One region of the Sphingobium olei genome, then DNA from elsewhere that is predicted to be linked to it. Evidence: riboswitches for the same ligand, from Rfam matches in the RefSeq annotation. Region 1 holds a riboswitch; the other holds the start of a gene.
The links. Region 1 has a riboswitch for manganese ahead of ACFQ24_RS03605 (manganese efflux pump MntP). Riboswitches for the same ligand answer to the same signal wherever they lie in the genome.
Positions count from the first base shown of each region.

Region 2: it holds a riboswitch for manganese, as region 1 does, so the genes downstream of both, ACFQ24_RS19005 (TMEM165/GDT1 family protein) here and ACFQ24_RS03605 (manganese efflux pump MntP) in region 1, are expected to answer to the same signal.

Region 1 is NZ_JBHTLS010000011.1:65,836-75,753, forward strand. Features, by position in the region: gene ACFQ24_RS03580 (TolC family protein) at 1-589, opposite strand, end outside; gene ACFQ24_RS03585 (hypothetical protein) at 785-997, shown strand; gene ACFQ24_RS03590 (DUF1289 domain-containing protein) at 1,150-1,341, opposite strand; gene ACFQ24_RS03595 (nickel/cobalt efflux transporter) at 1,341-2,465, opposite strand; gene ACFQ24_RS03600 (metal-sensing transcriptional repressor) at 2,603-2,872, shown strand; yybP-ykoY riboswitch at 2,941-3,111, shown strand; gene ACFQ24_RS03605 (manganese efflux pump MntP) at 3,116-3,679, shown strand; gene ACFQ24_RS03610 (hypothetical protein) at 3,737-3,934, opposite strand; gene ACFQ24_RS03615 (DUF7673 family protein) at 3,931-4,248, opposite strand; gene ACFQ24_RS03620 (hypothetical protein) at 4,269-4,922, opposite strand; gene ACFQ24_RS03625 (ArdC family protein) at 4,919-5,854, opposite strand; gene ACFQ24_RS03630 (hypothetical protein) at 6,294-6,917, opposite strand; gene ACFQ24_RS03635 (DUF3800 domain-containing protein) at 7,125-7,958, opposite strand; gene ACFQ24_RS03640 (hypothetical protein) at 8,081-8,359, opposite strand; gene ACFQ24_RS03645 (caspase family protein) at 8,361-9,350, opposite strand; gene ACFQ24_RS03650 (TIR domain-containing protein) at 9,364-9,735, opposite strand; gene ACFQ24_RS03655 (hypothetical protein) at 9,710-9,918, shown strand, end outside.
Region 2 is NZ_JBHTLS010000134.1:195,686-205,603, reverse strand. Features, by position in the region: gene ACFQ24_RS19020 (NAD(P)-dependent oxidoreductase) at 1-741, opposite strand, end outside; gene ACFQ24_RS19015 (undecaprenyl-diphosphate phosphatase) at 907-1,713, opposite strand; gene ACFQ24_RS19010 (complex I NDUFA9 subunit family protein) at 1,827-2,753, opposite strand; gene ACFQ24_RS19005 (TMEM165/GDT1 family protein) at 2,858-3,436, opposite strand; yybP-ykoY riboswitch at 3,534-3,652, opposite strand; gene ACFQ24_RS19000 (amidase) at 3,771-5,342, shown strand; gene ACFQ24_RS18995 (hypothetical protein) at 5,344-5,730, opposite strand; gene ACFQ24_RS18990 (hypothetical protein) at 5,813-6,367, opposite strand; gene ACFQ24_RS18985 (demethoxyubiquinone hydroxylase family protein) at 6,381-6,935, opposite strand; gene ACFQ24_RS18980 (disulfide bond formation protein B) at 6,932-7,414, opposite strand; gene ACFQ24_RS18975 (S41 family peptidase) at 7,514-8,881, opposite strand; gene ACFQ24_RS18970 (murein hydrolase activator EnvC family protein) at 8,985-9,918, opposite strand, start outside.

The DNA.
Region 1 (9,918 bases):
TTTCGAGGTCGGCCTGAAGCGTGTTCAGTTCGGTTTCGGCCTGCACTTGCCGGAGACGGGCTTCCTTGCCGGCGCCGACCAAAGCGCGGGCAACCCTCAAGACATCGGTCGCCTGTTTAACCTCTTCTTCGGCGATGGTGATGCGACGATCGGCGATTTCGGCACCAGCATAAGCGCGCGCCAGCTCAGTCGCAAAGACGAGACGGCCGTCACGATCGCGCGCCTTTGCCGCAACGATCCCGGCTTCACCGGCGGCGATCCGAGCGGATCGCTTGCCGCCCAGTTCGACAGGCTGATCGACCTGGAAAGTCGTCTGTTGTTGATTGCGCGCATTGCGATCGTGGTCGCCCACGAAATTCTCTGCATAGACATTGATCGAGGGGTTCGGTCGGGCGCGCGCTTGTAATGCCAAGCCGCGTGCTCGGGCGACGTCTGCTTCTAGCGCCAGGACGCGCGGCACATCACGCGTCTGATTTAGAAGCTGTGCAAAGGGGGGTGCGGTCTGCGACCACGCCGCACCTACGGGCGATAGCGCCGCAAAGGCGCCGGTCAGCGCAACGGTGCGCGACCGGCGAAAACTGCCGTTCATAGTGCATGATCCTCTAGGGTAGTCAGTCGACGCGCGCGGCGTCGGCGAGACTCAACCGCGAGGCGGACGCAGAAGCTTAGATGGGTCGATCCCGCTGGGGAGCGATGGAGTTAATATCGACCACACGCGAGCGGCGACGATGGCCGCAACCGGCGCAGCCCTCGCGCCATCGAAAGCAACCCAGTGGCCTGCGGCGTGGGCAAGAAGGTGAGCTGGCCCGTCGCCGTCGGCCTGCTTTGCCGGAGCCTGATCGTCATGATCGATCATAACCGCATGGTCGTGATCGTCATCAGAATGGGTATCGACCATGGCGACTTGAACCGGGCCGTGATCGTGAACCATGGCGCTATGCCATCCCGATACTGCGACAAGCCCGAGGACAGCGGCCAGCGCCAACACGACTCCTAGGATCGCAACAGAGGAACGCTGCACCGCCATCATTTGCAGCGTAAGCCGACGCAAAAAACGGGGCAAGGAAATCACTTGCCGGTCAATTCGAGCGTTCACGCTATTTCAGCCTGCTCGACATTATACCAGCGCCTTGGCGGCGAGACACGACATCAGGACGTGCCCCCCTTTGCGGAACGGTCGGTCAGCTTTGCCAAGCGGTGTGGCAGGTCGCTCATGACGCGGCGTGCATCACCAGGTCGCAGGTTACGCCAACGCCGGACCTCGTCGCGCGTGCGGCCACACCCCCGGCACCATCCGGTGCGGGCATCGAAACCACATAGATCGACGCAAGGCGATCGCATCAGATCGCGCCGATCCGACTGAGGCCTTGCAAGCCGGAATAGGCCATGTAGCCCGCGATCACGAGCATCAGGCCCGCCGACGCATAAGGCGCCTTGCGCGCGAAGTCGCCGAACCCTGACCAGCGCTTGCGGATGTGCGTGACGCTGAGCGATGCGATGACGCCGGCGCTGACCATCGTCACGGCAAGGCCGACGCTGAACGCGCTCACCAGCACGACACCGAGCGCGAGACGCTTGAGCTGGAGGCAGAGCAGGAGGACGGTGACGGCTGCGGGGCAGGGGATCAGCCCGCCCGTCAGGCCGAACAGCGCGATCTGGCCGGTCGTTACCTGACGATCGGCGAACCGGCGGCTGATATCGGCGGCGTGGGCGCGCTCATGCGCGTTCATGTAGGCATCGTCGCCCGTGACCTTCAGTCCATCATGCCCGTGGCCGTGATCGTGCCCGTGTTCGGCGAATGTGAGGTCGTAGTCATGGCTGTGGCCGCCGTGGCCCAGCGAGACGCGCGCGTTGAAGGCGTGCGGTTCCGGGATCTCCTCGACGCTTTCGATGTAATCGCCCCGATCGACGAAGCGGAATGTCTGCGAACGGCCTTCGCCGCGATCCGTTGTGAGGATAACATCCGCCGCTTTCCAGCCACCCTTGGCAAAGCTCGCCCGCCAGCGCGGCGGCACGCCATCCTCGAAAATCTCCAGACGCATCATGCCGTGGCCGGTGTCGATCGTGCGGATCTCGTCCTCGCCGTGATGGTGGTGGTGATCGTGCGCGGCTTCGGCCTTCTGATCGGCACGCGTGCGCCAAATCATCCATAGACCGATGCCAAGAACGATGACGGCCGAGCCGAGCAGGAGGTAAGGCTCGGTCGTTTCGGTGTTGATGCCGCGCCCGAGATATTGCCCGCCAAGCGCGATGCCCCACACGATCGCGGTGTGCGAAAGCGCCGCGCACAGGCCGAGCAGGACGGCTTGGCCAACAGTGCCACGCACTGCGATAATAAACGCAGCCATCATGGTCTTGGAATGGCCGGGCTCCAGCCCGTGCAGCGCACCGAGCAGCAGCGCGGTCGGGATGAACAGCCAGAGATTGGAGCTGCCCTGTTGAACGAGTTCGGCGAAAGAGGTCATGGTGCGTCCCGGCAAGCCCGGCGGTCGCGACCGATCGGACGTGAAGTTCGGGCAGGTCCATATCCCCCCATGGGGATAGAGTCTATCCCCCCGGGGGGTTGCTCGACAAAGTTCGTCCGTTTGTCTTATAGGGTGACATGGCCCATTACGATCATTCCAATCATCCCGCGATCATCAAGCGGCTCAACCGTGCGACCGGGCACCTGAAAAGCATCGTCGGGATGATCGAAGAGCAACGGCCGTGCGTCGATATCGCGCAGCAGCTTCAGGCGGTGGAGAACGCGATCGCCAGCGCCAAGCGCGCGCTCATCAACGATCATATCGATCACTGCTTGGTTCACGCCGAAGAGGGCGAGGGGACAAAGGTGGCGGTGGAGCAGTTCCGGGCGATATCCAAATACTGGTGATCGCCTAATCGGACAGGGTTGATCGGATTCGGCTTGTACATATGCCCCCCAGGGGATACGGGCGTCTCACTCTTGGGGAGTAGCTACCCGCTGTTGCGGGGCCATCGTCAACATCCTTGAACCTTCCGGTTCGTGGCGATGGCAGCAGATTTTGATCTGCCCGGCGAGACCAACGATGCGCTACCTCTCTCGTGGCCGGAGGTGGATTGCGTCGTTCGGTTGACGGCCCTTGGACGTATATCAATGACGGGTTTGCTAACGCTCGGCGCTCTTGGCGCCAGCTTGTCGGTCGACGCCTTCGCTGCGGCGGTGGGGAAGGGTGCGACCAATCAGCGCAATCGTTGGCGCGATGCCTTACGTGTCGGCGCCGTGTTCGGCTTCTTCGAGGCGATCACGCCGGCGATTGGCTGGGCGATCGGCCTGGCGCTGAGCACTTGGATCGCGGCAGTCGATCATTGGATAGCCTTCTTCCTGCTTTTCGGCGTCGGCGGGCATATGATCCATGCAGCGACGAAAAGCGACGTGGACGCGGGTCAGCGCGCTCAGACCGGCGTGTGGCGACTGGTCGTTACCGCGCTCGCCACCAGCATCGATGCAACGGCGGTGGGTGTCAGTCTCGCGGTCATGCAGGTCAATATCCTGACCGCGTGCCTCATCATTGGCGGGATCACCACGGTCGTCGCCACGATCGGCGTCATGCTCGGCAAGCACGCGGGACGGTATATCGGCCGCTATGCAGAGATGCTGGGCGGGCTGACGCTCATCCTCATCGGCGGCACGATCCTCTACCAGCACCTCACCGCCTGACCTCAAACCAGCGCGCCGCTTGCTCGCTTGGCGGGGAAGCGGCGCGCGATTTCGCAGCTAGTCCGCGATAAAGCTGCCGCGTCCTCCCCGGAACGCGCCGACGACATTGCCACGATCCCAATGGCCGGACAGGATGCCGCGCCGGGGGATGCTTCCGACCGGCTTGCGGCGCGCGGCGAGTAGCCGCGCGCGGCGTGTATCGCGATCGATGGGCAAGCCCGTCATGATGTCGATGGCGGTGCGCAGCGGGGTCATGCGGGCCGCCACTGCTCGACCAGCGCCGCCATCGCGTCGCGGTAGCCCCAAGCATCGGGATAGACGGACGGCTCGGCCGCCAGATGCGCCATGACGATGAGCATGTCTTCCGAGATGCCGGGATCGCAATTGCAGAGGTGAAGGACCGGAAAATGGCCCCATGCACTGCCGTCCCACCATGCCAACAGGAAGTCGGCCGCACGCGAGGCTTGGCCGGTATCGGACCCGGCGACGACGATCAGGCGGGCAATGGCCTCGCCAACGTCCTCGAAGCTGACAGCCCGGATTGCGGGGCGGCGTTGGGGTGGGCTCATGACTATTCGCTTCTGCTCCTTCAAGCGTGGAAGGGGACGGGGACCAACAGCGCATCATCGATCGGCTCGACGTCGCGCAGCTCCACCATCACGATCTTCTCTACCCGCTCGGCGCCGGTCGGATCGAGATAAACATAGGTGTGGCCTGCAAACACCGGGCTGCACAAGCGCCAGATCACGCCTTTCCGACCGATGCGGCGTTCCGCGCGCCCGTCATAGGATGCGAAAGCGCCCGCAATCCGGACCCGCTGCGCGATCCGCAGCCAATTGGCTGCGCCGTCGATGACGACGGCCAGTTCCTCCGGCGAAAGAGCCGGTCGGCCGATGCCGAACGTCGCTTGGGGATCGCGCGCGATCCGGGACAGCTTCTCCTCGACCGGTTCCGGTTTCCAGTCGCTGACTGGCCCGGGGGCGGCCTTGTACATATGCGTTACCGGCTTCCCGCCGAACAGGTCGGGTTGTACGCCGACAAGGCGGCGGTGGAACATCGCCTTGTGATAGTCGCGCCGCCATTGCGCTTCGGGGGTCAGCGGCTTCGCATTTGGGCCATCGCGCATGATCGCGACCAGCTCGTTAAACTCCTCCTCGCTCACCGTGGCGACGCTCGGGTCAAAGACAATGCGCGCCGCCACGCCCCGGCCCCCGTCGGGGCCGGGATCGTCGGCGGCGGTCACGCCGCCGCCTCCAGTTCGGGCGCTGTCTCGACCGCCATGCGGCTCAACAGCCAGTCGGACGCGTCCTGCGCGAGCCGTGCGGCGGTGAAGATGCACTTCTTGTCGTTGCGGAGCGCTTGAAGCCAGTTCGCCAGATAGGCGGCGTGGTCCTCGCGATCGTGGAGCTTGATGCCGATGGTGGCGCTGACGAACGCGGCCCCAAGCTCGGCGACCAGTTCCTCGCGAGCATAGTCCTCGCGCTTCGTGGAAATGAGGGAGGGGCGGGCAAGGCGGTCAACGTGCCCCGTCGCATGGCAAAGCTCGTGCGCTAGGGTCGAATAATAGTCGTCGCTGGTGTGGAAGTCGGCAAACTGCGGCATGACGACATGATCGCCGCTCGGCTGATAATAGGGCTGGGAACCGAAGTGCTTGAGGGTGACGGGCACGCGGGCAAAGAGCGTGTCCAGTTCGGCGTCGCGCTGGTCGGGATTGGTCGCGGTGATGACGGGCAAGGGGGCAGGATATTTCGCCTCGATGCCGTCGATCTGCTCGGCATTGAAGACGGTGTAGCGCTTGAGGAACGCCACCTGACGCTTGCCATCCTCGCCTCGCTCTGCGCCCTCCTGTGCCTTGCTGTCGGCGTTCACCTCGATCTTGTTGGCATAGACGACGGTTGAGCCCTTCTCGCCCTTGCGGACGCAGCCGCCGAGCGCGAGCGCCTGCTTGAAGGTCAGCCAATGCGGGGAAGCATAGCCCTTCGTCATGGCGGCAACCCAAAGGGTCAGGACGTTGATGCCGCGATAGGGAACCCCCGTCGAGCGCAGCGGGATGGTGGGTGCGGTGCTGCCGTTCCACGATTTCGACCAAGGCCGGGTGCCCGCCTCGATCATGGCGATCATCTGATCGGTGATTTCCTGATAGATGTCGGCCCGGTTGTCGGTGATCCGTCCCATGATTGTCTTCCTTTCCTCTGAGGCTGAAAGCCGGTCGCAACAGCAACCGGCTCTGCCTTTCCGGCGAGGAACGGGATGGGGAGGGAGGGCGAGAATCTACCGCTGGCGCGGGCGAGCCGCCCTAGCGTGGCCGACGCCCTGCAGGGCGTCGAGTGCCACGCTTGGCGGATTACACGGGCGGTCGATTGTCGTTCGGGAACGAAAGGGCAGCCGCCCTTGGTGTTCCCCGGCGCTGGATGGCCTCCGGGGGAGGGCAGCGGCGCGAACGGGCTTACGCCGCGCCCTAGGCGCTTCGATCAGGTGTGCCACGTGGCACACCTTTCACGCGAGGATCGTCACCCAATAGGGCCGAGACGGCGGTACGGCGGCTTGGTCGGCGCAGAGAGCGAAAGGAGCGGTGCTTGCAGGGTCGCACCCGGCTTCACGCTGATCCTAGACGTTAGCGTTCTGTAGCAACCCTGTTGAATAGAGCGCCATCTATAAGCTGGATCTCTGCCGTTTTGAGGGGCCGCACACCCTCTTTGGTGAGAACCCATGTCATGTCGTTGGATTGCCCCAGCGTGATACCTGACACCTGCTTTCCTTCGAGATGGTAAATCCACACCTCCCCTCGGGTGATGTTACCTATGCGGTCTTTCGCTCGGATCGTACCTGCAACATGGCCAGCGGCGACCACAATGAGGATGACAATGGTCCCGCACCCCACCCGAGCCATAAACAATGTCAGAGGATCAAAAAACGGCGGCCTATGCGATGCAGCCCTGGCGCGGTCGAAGAGCTTGCCGGCAATCAAAGTAAGCGCCGTCACGATCAGCAGCGGCAGGATCGCTGTAAGCCACGCGCCGGTTGTGGTGATAATGGCACCGAGGCCCTCCACCGCAACTGCAATGTTCGAACCGCCAAGATTGGTCGGATCGATGGCAAAACGGCCGAAATAGGCCTGTCTGTAGGTCCACCCGGCAAAATAGATGGCCGCTAATATGGTGGCGATCACGAAGGCGGAGTCAAACGCCTTGGTGACGAGTTCACGCGGTGAGGAAGATGTTCCAGGGCCTGCGGGCATTTGTCCTCCTTACGGGAATGGCTTTGCGAAGCGGCGTATAGATCCCACGTACACGGGTGGCTGGATCGTCGAGCTGACGAACGCGGCCCCAGCTCGGGAACCAGTTCCTTGCTGGCGTAGCTGTGCCACGTGGCACACCCCTCTTCATCGCTGGAACGATGCGTCCGACCCGGCCGAGTGATATGCCGGCGGATTGACCCGCCGGAGTCAGGCCGGCGTGTCGTCGTTGCCCGGTGCAGGCTGTGCGAGACCTGTATCGACGACGGCGGGTAGGGCTTCCACCGTTTCGACCTCGGTAGCGGCCGTTTGCAGGCGGATCGAGCTTCGCACCGATGCCGCGTCGAGCCGGTCCTGAAAGTAGGTCTGCGACCAAGCCATGTCAGCCCATTCGTCGGGGCGCGCCTGATAGGCGCCGACGCGGCCGACCAGACCACATAGCCAGTCGGCGCACTGGCATGTCTGGTAGCGTTCGCTCTCGACTTGGAAGGGCGGCTCGATGATGCGACGCCGGGGGGAGGGGCCACCATACATGGCTTGGCTCGCGCGAGTCAGGATGGCGTCGCGATCCTGATGCTCGTCCATGACGATGACCATATCGGCGTCGTTCTGATCGGCATATTGGTTGAGGCGCTTCATCGCCTCGCCCAGGACCGTGAGGTAAAGCGCCTGCGCCTTAAACTCCGCGACGGGGCGGTTCTTCTCGAGGCCAACGTAGAAGACATGCCCGCCGCTTGCGCGGATCTTGTTGAGGATGCGATTGGCCGCCGTGCGAACCTGCCGGTATTTCTCGACGTTCATGCTGGTGAAGAGGGCCGAGCCCTTCTTCTCCCATGTCGCGGGATGCTGGCCGCTTTGCCCGATCTCCCAAGCCAGCATGTTGCATTTGAGCTGGTAGAACCAGGTCGAGAATTGCCGCACGGATGAGTAGGGGAGGATCATGCCCCCGAGCCCGAAAACGGGACTGTCATTGTAGGCGGGATCGTCGCGCGCGACATACGGGCCGATGTGGCCAAACTCGTCGAGATAAGCGAAATACAGCATGCAGGTCCCCAGAATCGCGAAAGCCCACGCTAAGCGTGGGCCTCGGAATTGGGGCAGCCCGTGAGCCGCGTCCGTCAACAGATATGAGCGATGAGCCTGGTGTTGTCAAGAACGGACGCTGATTACTCCCCTGAGCGAAAGGCGTCCTCAATGATGGGCAGGTATCGCTCCACCTGCTCCTTGTCGCTCTCCTGCTCATCGGCGGGAAGATCGGCATAGTCGGTCGCAATCTGCTTTTCCCAGCGTTCGACAAGATCGGCGGGGATCAGCAACGAGCCGTCCTCCTGTTTGGTCGCCTTGCCGTGCATGTAGCGCTGCCAATGCGACCAGCGCTCATGTTCGATCGCGGCGAGGCGTTCGACCAAGGTCTTACGGGCGTCAGCGGCGAGAGGCTTTGCCATGTTAGATCAGCCCGCTTTCCACCAGACTTCGATAATGCTCGCCCAATACAGTCAGCTCGCAGGCTTTGCTGCCCATCGCTGCGTGCCACATATGCGGTGCATCGACGGGGCGCACGAGGTTGACCCTCACATACCGTTGGAGCACCGCGAATATCGCGGTTTTCTCCGGGTCCGGCGGTGGAATGGAGGGGTCGTTCTTCTGCTCCTCCGACCGCTCGGGCTCAAATGCCGGATCGAGAGGGAATTGGTAAGTGGCGGTCGGAAAATGCTTCGCCAGCGCCTGAAGATCGGTCAGCGCGATCGGGGGTGCCGCCTTGCGCAGCGACACGAAGGTTTTGACATTCGTCTTGAACACCGGGCGCTGCTTCCACGGCCCAAGCGACTGGTCGATATGAGCATAGACGCTGCCCGGCGTGACGTCGCCCAGCAGGTTGGCGGCGGCGCCGCCGAGCGCGTCGACGAACAGGCTGGTGAACACGCCGGCACCGCCCCCTTCGACCTCCATCGCATATTGCTCGGCGGTGGACGCTGTGAGGATGGTCATGCCGTCGCGGATTTCCGCAGCGGGATGGGTGGGACGTTCCCCGGCAGCGCCACTATGGCAGCTATCGAGGATGATGATCTTGTTCTTCGCCCCGGAATTGGCAGCGAGCGTCATGATGTCTGAAAGCGGCAGGCCATCGTCGCCGCTGCGGCTGTCGCTGGTGCAGAGGTAGCCGCCGGTGTCCTCGATGAAGCCATGCCCGGCGAAGTAGAACAGGGCGATGTCCGCGTCGTCGGCATAGAGTTCGCGGACAGCCGCCTTCAGCTCCTCGCGATCGACCAGATCGCCGGGACCGGTGCCGGTCAGGAGCTTAGGTGTAGCGAAGTTGACGGTGCCGTCGGCGTGGCGCTCGAGCATGGCCTTCACCGAGTGCGCGTCGTTCACGCACCCGCTGAGGTTCCCGATTTTCTCGTAATGGTCGATACCGACGATCAGGGCCTTGCGCACCGTCGCCTCCGGCTCAGAGTGAATCGATGAAGTTGGTGATGTTGGCGTCGCTCCAGGCAACGGTGCTGACGCCCGCGATCGAGGCGCGATCATCCTTATAGGCGTAGATGCCTTGGATCGGCTTGCCCTCTTCCTGGGCGCACTGGATTTCCCACTTCTGGCCCGTCGAGGCTGCCGAGTTCTTGCTGACCAGAACGATCACACCATGCGAGCGCTTGATCCGCGTGCGGACACGATCCTTCCAGTCTTTGTCGTATGGCTCCTTCACCGACATATCGATAAACTCGAATGGCTGCCGCGGATGGAGCGACTGCCCTTTGAGGAAGTCACGCTGCCGTTCATCCTCGATGGCGAACGCGATGAAGAGCACTTTCTTATCAGCCATTTCCAACATCCTCCATTATGGTTCTATTTCGATAATGAATCAGCGAACGCCCGACGACTTTAAGCATGAGCTGCAAGCTCTGGATACCGCCCATGCTCAAAACGAAGCTGCACGCGACAGCTTTGTTGCACTTGCACACACGGCGCTATTTGCCGCTTCTGTGTCATTTGTAGGAAGCGCGGT
Region 2 (9,918 bases), on a different contig from region 1:
GCGGGGCTTGTAGACGCCGGTGGCGATCAGGATGGCGTCATGGCGCTGGCGCAGTTCTTCCAGGCTGGCGTCGCGGCCGACCTCGAAGTTTTCGTGGAAGACGATGCCGCCGTCCTTGAGGCGCTGGACGCGGCGCATGACGACGTCCTTTTCCAGCTTGAAGCCGGGAATGCCGTAGGTCAGCAGGCCGCCCGCGCGGTCGTGCCGGTCATAGACATGCACGTCATGCCCTGCCGCGCGCAGATATTCCGCCGTGGTGAGGCCGGCGGGGCCGGCACCGATCACACCGATGGACTGGCCGGTCGGCGCGCCGGGAACCAGCGGTTCGACCCAGCCTTCCTTCCAGGCGGTGTCGGTGATGAATTTTTCGACCGACCCGATGGTGACCGCGCCGTGGCCGGAAAATTCGATGACGCAATTGCCTTCGCACAGGCGATCCTGCGGGCAGATGCGGCCGCAGATTTCCGGCATGGTGGAGGTGAGGTTGGACAGCTCATAGGCTTCGCGCAGCCGGCCCTCCGCCGTCAGGCGCAGCCAGTCGGGAATATGGTTGTGCAGTGGGCAATGGGTGGCGCAATAGGGGACGCCGCATTGCGAGCAGCGCGACGCCTGCTCCTCCGCCTTCTGGACCAGGAAGCTGCGGCTGATTTCGAGGAAATCGTCCGCACGATCGTCAGCGGCGCGCTTTTCCGGGTAGGATTGGCCCAAGCCCACGAACTTCAGCATCGGATTGTCGGCCATGAATGCGTCCCTGATTGAATGACAGGAGCGCGGATAGCAGAAAAACCCACGGAGTCACGCGGATTCTGCAATATAAGACAGCAAATATTACCTATTTATTGGGCAGAATTGAATTTACTCGATTTTCTTGGCAACAATCTTGCGCGATATAGGTCCGATGCGGCCTTATCGCGCCGCCAGCCAGATCAGCGCGGCCGCACCGGCGATGATTCGATACCAGGCGAAGGGCGCGAAACCGTGGCGCGACACCAGCCCGACGAAGGCGCGAATGACGACGATCGCCACAACGAAGGAGACGACGAAGCCGAGTGCGATGTCGCCCCAGCCGACCGTCGCGCTGGTTAGCTGGTCGCCTTTCTTGAGCAGTTCCAGCGCCGTCGCGCCCAGCATCGTGGGAATGGCGAGAAAGAAGCTGAACTCGGCGGCGGTGCGCCGTTCCACACCCAGCGTCAGCGCGCCCATGATCGTCGCGCCGGACCGGCTGACGCCGGGAACCATCGCAAGGCACTGGATGAAGCCGATCCCCAACACCCGGACGAGCGGGATGTCCGCAATGCCATGGAAGCGCTGTTCCTTCACCGCGCGCTCGATGAGGAGGATAGCGATGCCGCCCGCGATCAGCGCCCAGGCGACGACATGCGGCGCGCCAAGCAGGATTTCGATATAGTCGTGCAGCACGAGACCGATCACCGCCGCGGGAATGAAGGCGAGGATGAGGTTGCGCAGGAAGCGCCAGCTGACCGGCTCGCGGCGCAACAGGCCCATGCCCACCGCCCAGAAGGTGCGCCAGTAGAGCACCACCACGGCCAAGATCGCGCCCAGCTGGATAATGACGTTGAACATCGCCCAGGTGGACGCGTCATAGCCCAGCAGCTCGCTGGCAAGGATGAGGTGGCCGGTCGAGGAGACGGGCAGGAATTCGGTGAGCCCCTCCACGATGCCGAGCAGGATGACGGTGAGGATATGGTCCATGCAGGCGTGCTCCCGTTCTCGCTTCCTCGACAGGAAGGGTTCGCATCAGAGGATCGCGCCAACCCCGCCTTGAGCGGGTCCGGCGCGATCACAGGGGGTCGATACGCAGTCGATCAGGCCTTCGCGCGGCCGGCGAAGCGGCCGTGGCGGCGGTAGCGCACCAGCCAGCGGTCCGCGACGGCAGCAAGCGGCGTGGGCGACACGCCGAGCGCGGCGAGGCCTTGCGCCCCCGACACGGCGATATTGTCGCGGCCAAGCATCGCGAGCTGGTCGCGGGTGATGGGGCCGCCTGGCAGCATGGCCAGCAGCGAGGCGAAGGGGCCGGGCACGTCCACCAGCGGCCTGTCACGACCGATGGTCTTCGCGATCCAGCCGTTGATGTCCTTCAGGGACATGACCTGCGGGCCGGCGACTTCATAGGTCTTCCCGCCGTGGAGATCGGGCGCCTGCGCGGCATTCGCGATGGCGTGGGCGACGTCCGCGACATAGACGGGCTGAAATTTGGTCGCGCCGCTGACGACCGGGATGACGGGCGCCATGCTGATGATTTCGGCAAAGCGGTTGAGGAACTGGTCTTCCGGGCCGAAGATGATCGAGGGACGGATGATGGTGGCGTTGGGGAAGGCCGCCTTGACCGCGGCTTCGCCAGCCGCCTTGGACCGGCCGTAGGCGGAGGGGCTTTCCGGGTCCGCGCCGATCGCCGACACATGGACCAGCGCTGTCACGCCGGCTGCCGAGGCGGCCTTTGCGACATTGGACGCGCCCTGATGATGGAACGCGTCGAAGTCGCCGGCCAGGATGCCGACCAGGTTGATCACGACGTCGCTGCCATGGATGGCGCGGGTCACGCTTTCGGGCTTGCGGATGTCGGCGGCGACGAACTGGCTCTGGCCCAGCGCGCCGAGCGGCTTCACCTTGACGGCGGTGGCGAGGTCGCGCTGCGCGATCCGCACGCGCGCGCCGCGCGCCATCAGCGCCTGGGCGACCTGCCGGCCCAGAAAGCCGCCGCCGCCGAAGATGGTTACGAGACTGTCCTTCATCACGCGGACCCCATGTCTTTCAAAGGTTGTAGATGACTCTGGTTCAACCCCTTGCAACAGCCGCCGCGCGCTGACAACCGCCGCGCGCAAGCAGCCGCCCTTTTTTAGCCCAGCCAGCCCTGAAGATCGGCCAGCATCCACAGGCCGAGCAGCAGGAAGAGCAGCGCCGCGCCGATCTGAAGCGCGCGCATCGGCACTTTCTTCGCCAGCGCTTCGCCGAACAGGACGGCGGGGACATTGGCGATCATCATGCCCAGCGTGGTGCCCATGGTGACGGCGAACAGATTGTCGAAGCGCGCGCCGAGCGCCACTGTCGCCACCTGGGTCTTGTCGCCCATTTCGACGAGGAAGAAGGCGACCAGCGTGGTCATGAACACGCCCGCCTTCGACGGCGCCTTGAGCGGGGCGTCGGCGTCGATCTTGTCGGGGATCAGGGTCCAGCCGGCCATGAGGATGAAGGAAGCAGCGACGGCGTAGCGGAACCAGGGCTGGGTCAGCACGCCGGCGATCGAATGACCGACCAGCGCGGCGAGGAAATGATTGGCGACGGTCGCGCCGAAGATGCCGAGGATGATCGGCACGGGCTTGCGGAAGCGGGTGGCGAGCAGCATCGCCAGCAGCTGCGTCTTGTCGCCCATTTCGGCGAGCGCCACCAGCGCGGCGGATGTCAGAAGGGCTTCCATTCAGGCGTTCCGGGGCCGGGCGGAGACGATCGACACAATGCCATCACCGTCCTCCGCCCGGCCGGGCAACAGAACGAAGATGCCATTGGTCTCGCCCGATGCGGCCGTTCCTAACGGACGGCGACACATCCCATATGCCATGACCTCTCGGCCAAATATGTTGACATATGGCCCGTCCCATTTGGAACGGCTGGCTACTCCCCAGATGACGCGCTAGCCTCTAGTCGAGCGGCATGGAGATGGCAAGCATGGCGCAGCGGGGGGAAATCGGGATGGCGGTATTGGAGCGGCTGATCGTCAAGAGCATCGACCATATGGACCGGACCTATCCAAGATGAAGATGCCGATCGCGATCGCCGCCGCCCTGCTGTTCGCGCCGGCGGCGCAGGCGGGGATGGAGGATCAGGGCGTAGCATCGCTGTCCGCCGATCTGGCGAGCGGGCGCACGAGCAGCGAGAAAGCGGTGCGCGCCTACCTGAAGCGCATCGCGGCGATGGATCGGACGGGGCCGCGGATCAACAGCATCATCACGATCAATCCCGATGCAGTCGCGCAGGCGCGGGTGCTGGACGCCGAACGGCGCGCGGGGAAGCTGCGCGGGCCGCTGCATGGTGTGCCGATCCTGCTGAAGGACAATATCGAGGCGGCGGGGATGCCGACCACGGCGGGATCGCTGGCGCTGGCGCGCAACGATGCCGGCCGCGATTCGCCGGTTGCCGCCGCGCTCAAGGCGAAGGGCGCGATCATTCTCGGCAAGACGAACTTGAGCGAATGGGCCAATTTCCGGTCCGAACGGTCGATGAGCGGATGGAGCGCGGTAGGCGGCCTCACGCGTAACCCCTATGCTCTCGATCGCACCACCTGCGGATCGTCAAGCGGGTCGGGTGCGGCGGTGGCGGCGGGCTTCGCGCCGGCGGCAATCGGCAGCGAGACCAACGGGTCGATCATCTGCCCGTCCTCGATGATGGGGCTAGTGGGGCTGAAGCCGACGATCGGCCTCATCCCCCGCACCCATATCGTCCCGATCAGCCATAGCCAGGACACGGCCGGCCCGATGGCGCGCAGCGTGCACGATGTGGCGATATTGTTCTCCGCGCTGATCGCCAGTGATCCCGGCGATCCCACCACCGCCAATGCCATGGCCCATGCGGGCGACTATGCCGCCGCGCTCGATCCCAAGAAGATCAGGGGGATGCGGATCGGCGTGCTGCGGGGCGGGGCGCAGCCGGATCTGCTCGCCCGGTACGAGGCGGCGCTGGCGGTGCTCAAGACATTGGGTGCGACTTTGGTCGAGGTGAAGAAGCCGGCGATGGAGGGCATGTCGGACGCGAGCTACGACGTCCTGAAATATGAGTTCAAGGCGGACGTGAACGCCTATCTCGCCTCCACCCGGCCCGACCAGGTGGCGACGCGGACGCTGGCCGACCTCATCGCCTTCGATAGCGCCCAGGCGGACAAGGAGATGCCGCTGTTCGGGCAGGAGATTTTCGCCATGGCGCAGGCAAAGGCCGGGCTGGACGACCCCGCCTACAAGGCGGCGCGGGAGAAGTCGTTGCGGCTCGCAGGTCGTGAGGGGATCGACGCGATGCTGGCGGACAATCGCGTCGACCTGCTGGTGACGATCAGCTACGGGCCGGCCTGGCCGTCTGACACGGTGTGGGGCGATCAATATGAGGGGCCGGGCGGGTCGACCGGGCCGGCGGCGATCGCGGGATATCCGCACCTGACCGTGCCCATGGGGCTGGCGCGCGGATTGCCGGTTGGACTGAGCTTCATCGCGGGCGCCTATGCCGAGCAGAGGCTGCTCGACGCGGGCTATGCCTATGAGCAGGCGGCGGGGCTGAAGCTGCGGCCGGATTTTCGCGCGACGGTGGACGAGGGCGCGGCGCTGGAGGGCGCGCGGTAGATCAGGGTTCGCCGCGGCTTTCCTGCATCCGCCGTTCGGCGAACCATTGGGCCATCATCTGGGCGAAGCAGCCGGTGTTCGCGCCGCCGATGGCGGAACAGCCCATGGGCGTGGAATTGCGCTGTACCTGCTCCATCGTCGCGACCTGGCTGCCCCAGCCGGGGCCGCCAGCCACGGCGGGCTTTTCGCGCAGCTTCTTGGGGATGCGGTAGCGTTCCGACTCGGGGCGGCGGGCGCAGACCACGATCTCGTCGCCCTGGCCTTGCGGGCAAGGATCGTCGCCATAGACGGTAAGATTGATGGTGCGTTCCGGTGGCGGCGCGGGCTGGGCAAGGACCGGCGCGGGCGCGAGCAGCGCGAGAAGGGGCAGGAGGTGCAGACGGCGCATCATATCTATTCCTTATACGCCCCTTTATGCCGGACCTCTTCGAGCCCGTTTTCCCATGGACGGCATGGCCTGCCGCAACCCGTCAAGGTTGCGCAGGCTGTGTGGGTTGCGCGGACTGTTGCTGCTGGGCGGCGGCTTCCTCCGCCTTCACCCGCGCCTCGATGGCCTTGCTATCGGCGTCGATGGTGGACAGGCGCTTGGCGCGCTCGGCCTCCACCAGATCCTTCCAGCTCGCATTGTCGGCCTGCTGCCGTTCCGCCTTGGCGAGGCGGGCGAGCTGCGCGAAGCAGCCGGTCGCGCCGCCAGCGCCCACAGGCGAGCAGCTTTCGGTGCCGGACCGGCCGACATATTCCATCGATCGGACGCGCTCGCCCCATGCCTGGTTGCTGGGCTTGTTGGGATCGCCGCGCAGCGGCTCGGGAATGCGATAGCGTTCCTCCTCGCCCTTGCGCGCGCACACGACGATGTCGTCGCCCCCGCTTTGCGGGCAGGCGTCTTCGCCATAGACGATGACGATATTGACCTTCTCGCTGCCTGGATCGGTTACGGCGGTCGGCGCGCTTGCCTGCTGCGCCAGCGCGGGGGCCGATGCGCCCGCCATCAGCGCGGCGGCGGCGATCATGAGCGTCTTGGTCATCGGTCCGTCCTTTTCAGATGCGCTTCGACAGCGCGATGGCGGCGCGGCACCCCAGCCGGATCGCGCCCGAAAGCAGGGGGTAGGCGGGCGCCTGTTCCGCGCCATGGGCAATGGCGGCGTCGCGATGCTCCACTTCCTCCGCCTGGAAATCCGTGATCGCGGCAGAGAGTTCCGGGTCGCCCTCGCCCAGCTCGTCCAGCTGCTGCGCATAATGGCGATCGATCTCCGTCTCGATCGCGGCGGTGCAGGCCATCGCGGCCTTGGGGCCGATCGCGGCGGTGACAGCGCCCAGCGCGAAGCCGGCGACGGACCAGATCGGGGACAGGAGGGTCGGACGGCCGCCGCGCCGGGCGATCATCGCGTCGAACGCCGCGCGATGGCGATCCTCCTGCGCAGCCATGCCGGCAATGACGCGCGCATAGGGGTGGCGATCCCCCATCACCGCGAGCTGGCCGGCATAGATGCGCGTCGCGCCATATTCGCCCGCCTGGTCTACGCGCAGCATGGCGGCACGTTCGGCCGGGCTCACCGTGCGGGTCGGGCGGGGAAAATCGCGGGGAGCGCTCATGCCTTCCTCCACTTCAGAAGCAGGACCAAGATGGCGAGCGCGGCCGCCCCGGACAAGAGGCCGTTATAGCCCGCGAGCGAGATGCCGAAGAGATCCCACGGCGCGACATCGCAGCGGGTGAGGGGACTGGCCATGATCTGGTTCAGCATGTCCGCGCCGCTGCCGCCGGTCGGCATCGTCGAACAGGTGGTGAGCCCTTCCCACCAGCCATATTCGACGCCGGCGTGGAAGATGCCGATGAGGCCGCTGATGCCCACGGCGAGGCCGGCAAGGCCGGTAAACAGCGCACTTATGCAGGCGCGGCCGCGCAGCAGATAAGCGAGCAGCGCCAGCGGGATCGCGGCCATATGGGGGTAACGTTGCCACCAGCACATTTGGCACGGGTGGAGGCCGCCCAGATATTGGGAGGCATAGGCGCCGCCCAGCAGCGCCAGCGGCGTCAAGAGCGCAAGCGCGCGGGCGAGGGAAAGGCTCTTCATGCCGGATGCTTAGAGCCTTCCGATCCTTTCGTCATGCTGAACTTGCCTGCGTCCCGCTCACCCTTCGCGGAGAACGGGATACAGGCAGCACAGGGCGGACTATTTGCCGCCCGTCTTGCGCGGAGCCGGAGCCGCCTGCGCCAGCGCCGCGCCGGGCGTGCTCGCCAAGCGGGAGATGGTCTTGAGCGCATAGTCGAGCTGGAAGTCCTCGATCCCCTTCTTCTTCAACTCGTCGGCGGACATGGTGAAGCGCGGATCGTCCTTCGCATCCTCCTCCAGCGCCTTGTCGTCGGTCTTGATCTCGTTGATCAGGTGGCGGCGCAGGTCGCTTTCACGGAATTTGGGCCGATCCTTGTAATCGGGGTCGCTGAGCTGGGGCACGCGGATGTCGGGCTGAATGCCGCCTTCCTGCACGCTGCGGCCCGACGGGGTGAAGTAGCGCGCGGTGGTGAGCTTGAGGGCCGTGGTGTTGCTGAGCGGCAGCATGGTCTGGACCGAGCCCTTGCCGAAGCTGCGTTCGCCCATCACCAGCGCCCGATGCTGATCCTGCAGCGCGCCCGCGACGATTTCGGAGGCGGAGGCGGACCCCGCATCGACCAGCACGATGACCGGCAGACCCTTCGCATCGTCGCCGGGCTTGGCATAATAGCGTTCGACATCGCCCTTGTTGCGGCCGCGCTGCGACACGATCTCGCCCCGCTCAAGGAAGGCGTCGCTGACGCTCACCGCCTCGTCCAGGAGGCCGCCGGGGTTGGAGCGCAGGTCGAGCACATAGCCGGTGGGCTTGTGGCCGAGGCTCTTGTCGATGCTGCGGATCGCCTGGCGCACGTCCGCCCCGGTGTTGGCGGAGAAGCTGACGATGTTGATGACGCCGATGCCGTTCTTCACTTCCCACTTCACGGGCTTCAGCTGAATGATCTCGCGCGTGAGCGTAAGGTCGATGGGCTTGTCGCGGCCGGCGCGGACGATGGTAAGCTTGAGGGACGTGCCCGGCGCCCCGCGCATCTTGTCCACCGCCTCGTCCAGCGTGCCGCCATAGATGAGCTGGCCGTCGATATGGGTGATGAAGTCGCCCGCCTTGATCCCCGCGCGCCAGGCGGGGGTGTCCTGCGTCGGCGCGATCACCTTGACTGCGCCGTCCTCCTGCGTGACCGAGAGGCCAAGGCCGCCGTAGCTGCCCTCGGTCTGGGTGCGCAGATTCTGGAAGTCGCGCGCATCGAGGAAGCTCGAATGCGGGTCGAGGCTGGCGAGCATGCCGTCGATCGCGCCCTTGATCAGCTTTTCGTCGTCGACCTTCTCGACATAGTCGCTGCGAACCTTCTGGAACACGTCCATGAATTCGTCGAGCGCCTTGTAGCTCGACGCCTCCCCGTCGGCGAGCGCCGCAGTGGTGGCCGGAATGAGCGCAAGCGCCCCGAGCGCAAGGACTCCCCTAAGCATGGGGCCCTGGAGGAAAGTCGATTTCATGGGTTTCCTGGGAATCTGCATCAATGGCTCAATATAGGGCGATTCGCAGCGCAACGCAAAAGCGCGCTTCGACCAATGTCGTTGCTGGACGATGAGCGTCGGGTTAGCCGAGCCCCACCAGCGGCACGATGTCGACCGGGCGACCGTTGCGGCGCAGTTCGACGGTGATGTTCGGCCGTTCCGCGCCGGTGACGCCGACCGGGTCGCCCTGTCGAACGCTGTCGCCCACCTGCGCCGTCACACGGTGGAGGCCGGTGATCAGCGTGGTCCAGCCCTGGCCATGATCGATGATGAGGATCTGGCCATAGTCGCGATAGGGGCCGGCAAAGGCGACGCGGCCGGCGGTGGGCGCGATCGCCTGCGCGCCCGGTTGCGTCACCAGCGTCAGGCCGCGTGACCGCACGCCGCCGTCATTCACCTCGCCCATGCCGGTGACGAGCTGGCCGATGACCGGTAGGCGGTAAGGCGGGGGGCCCGCCGCAAAGGCTTCCCGCTCCGGTGCGGGGGCGGCGGCGCGGTCCGGCCGGGCGGGGCGAAGCAGCGGCCCAGACAGGGCGGCGAGCCGATCGCGCAGGTCGCCGGCCTGCTCCAGCCGGTCCATCAGATCGACGATGTCGCGCGCCTTTTCGCCCAGGGCGAGCGCGCGTTCGCTCTCGAGTCCGGCATTGGCGCGATAGCCGCGGGCGGCAAGGCGCTTCTGCGCCTCCAGCGCGGCGAGCGCGTCCTGCCGGGCCTTACGGTCGGACTGCGCCTGCGTCAGCGCGTCGGCGGCCTGTTGTGCCGTGGCGCGCAGCGCGCGGCTGCGGTCGAGTTCGGCCCGCAGGCCGGCGGTGCGCTGTTCGATGACGGGCAGCACTTGGCCCAGCACGGCGCGCATATGGACGGCATCCGCGATCGATCCGGGCTGCACCAGCGCCAGCGCGGTCGGGCGGCGAGCCATCAGCTGCAACGCGGCGGTGAGGCGCACCACCGGCTCCTGCCGCGCGGCGAGGCGGGCGGACTGGACGCGCTGCATCCGGGCGATGATGGCGATGCGC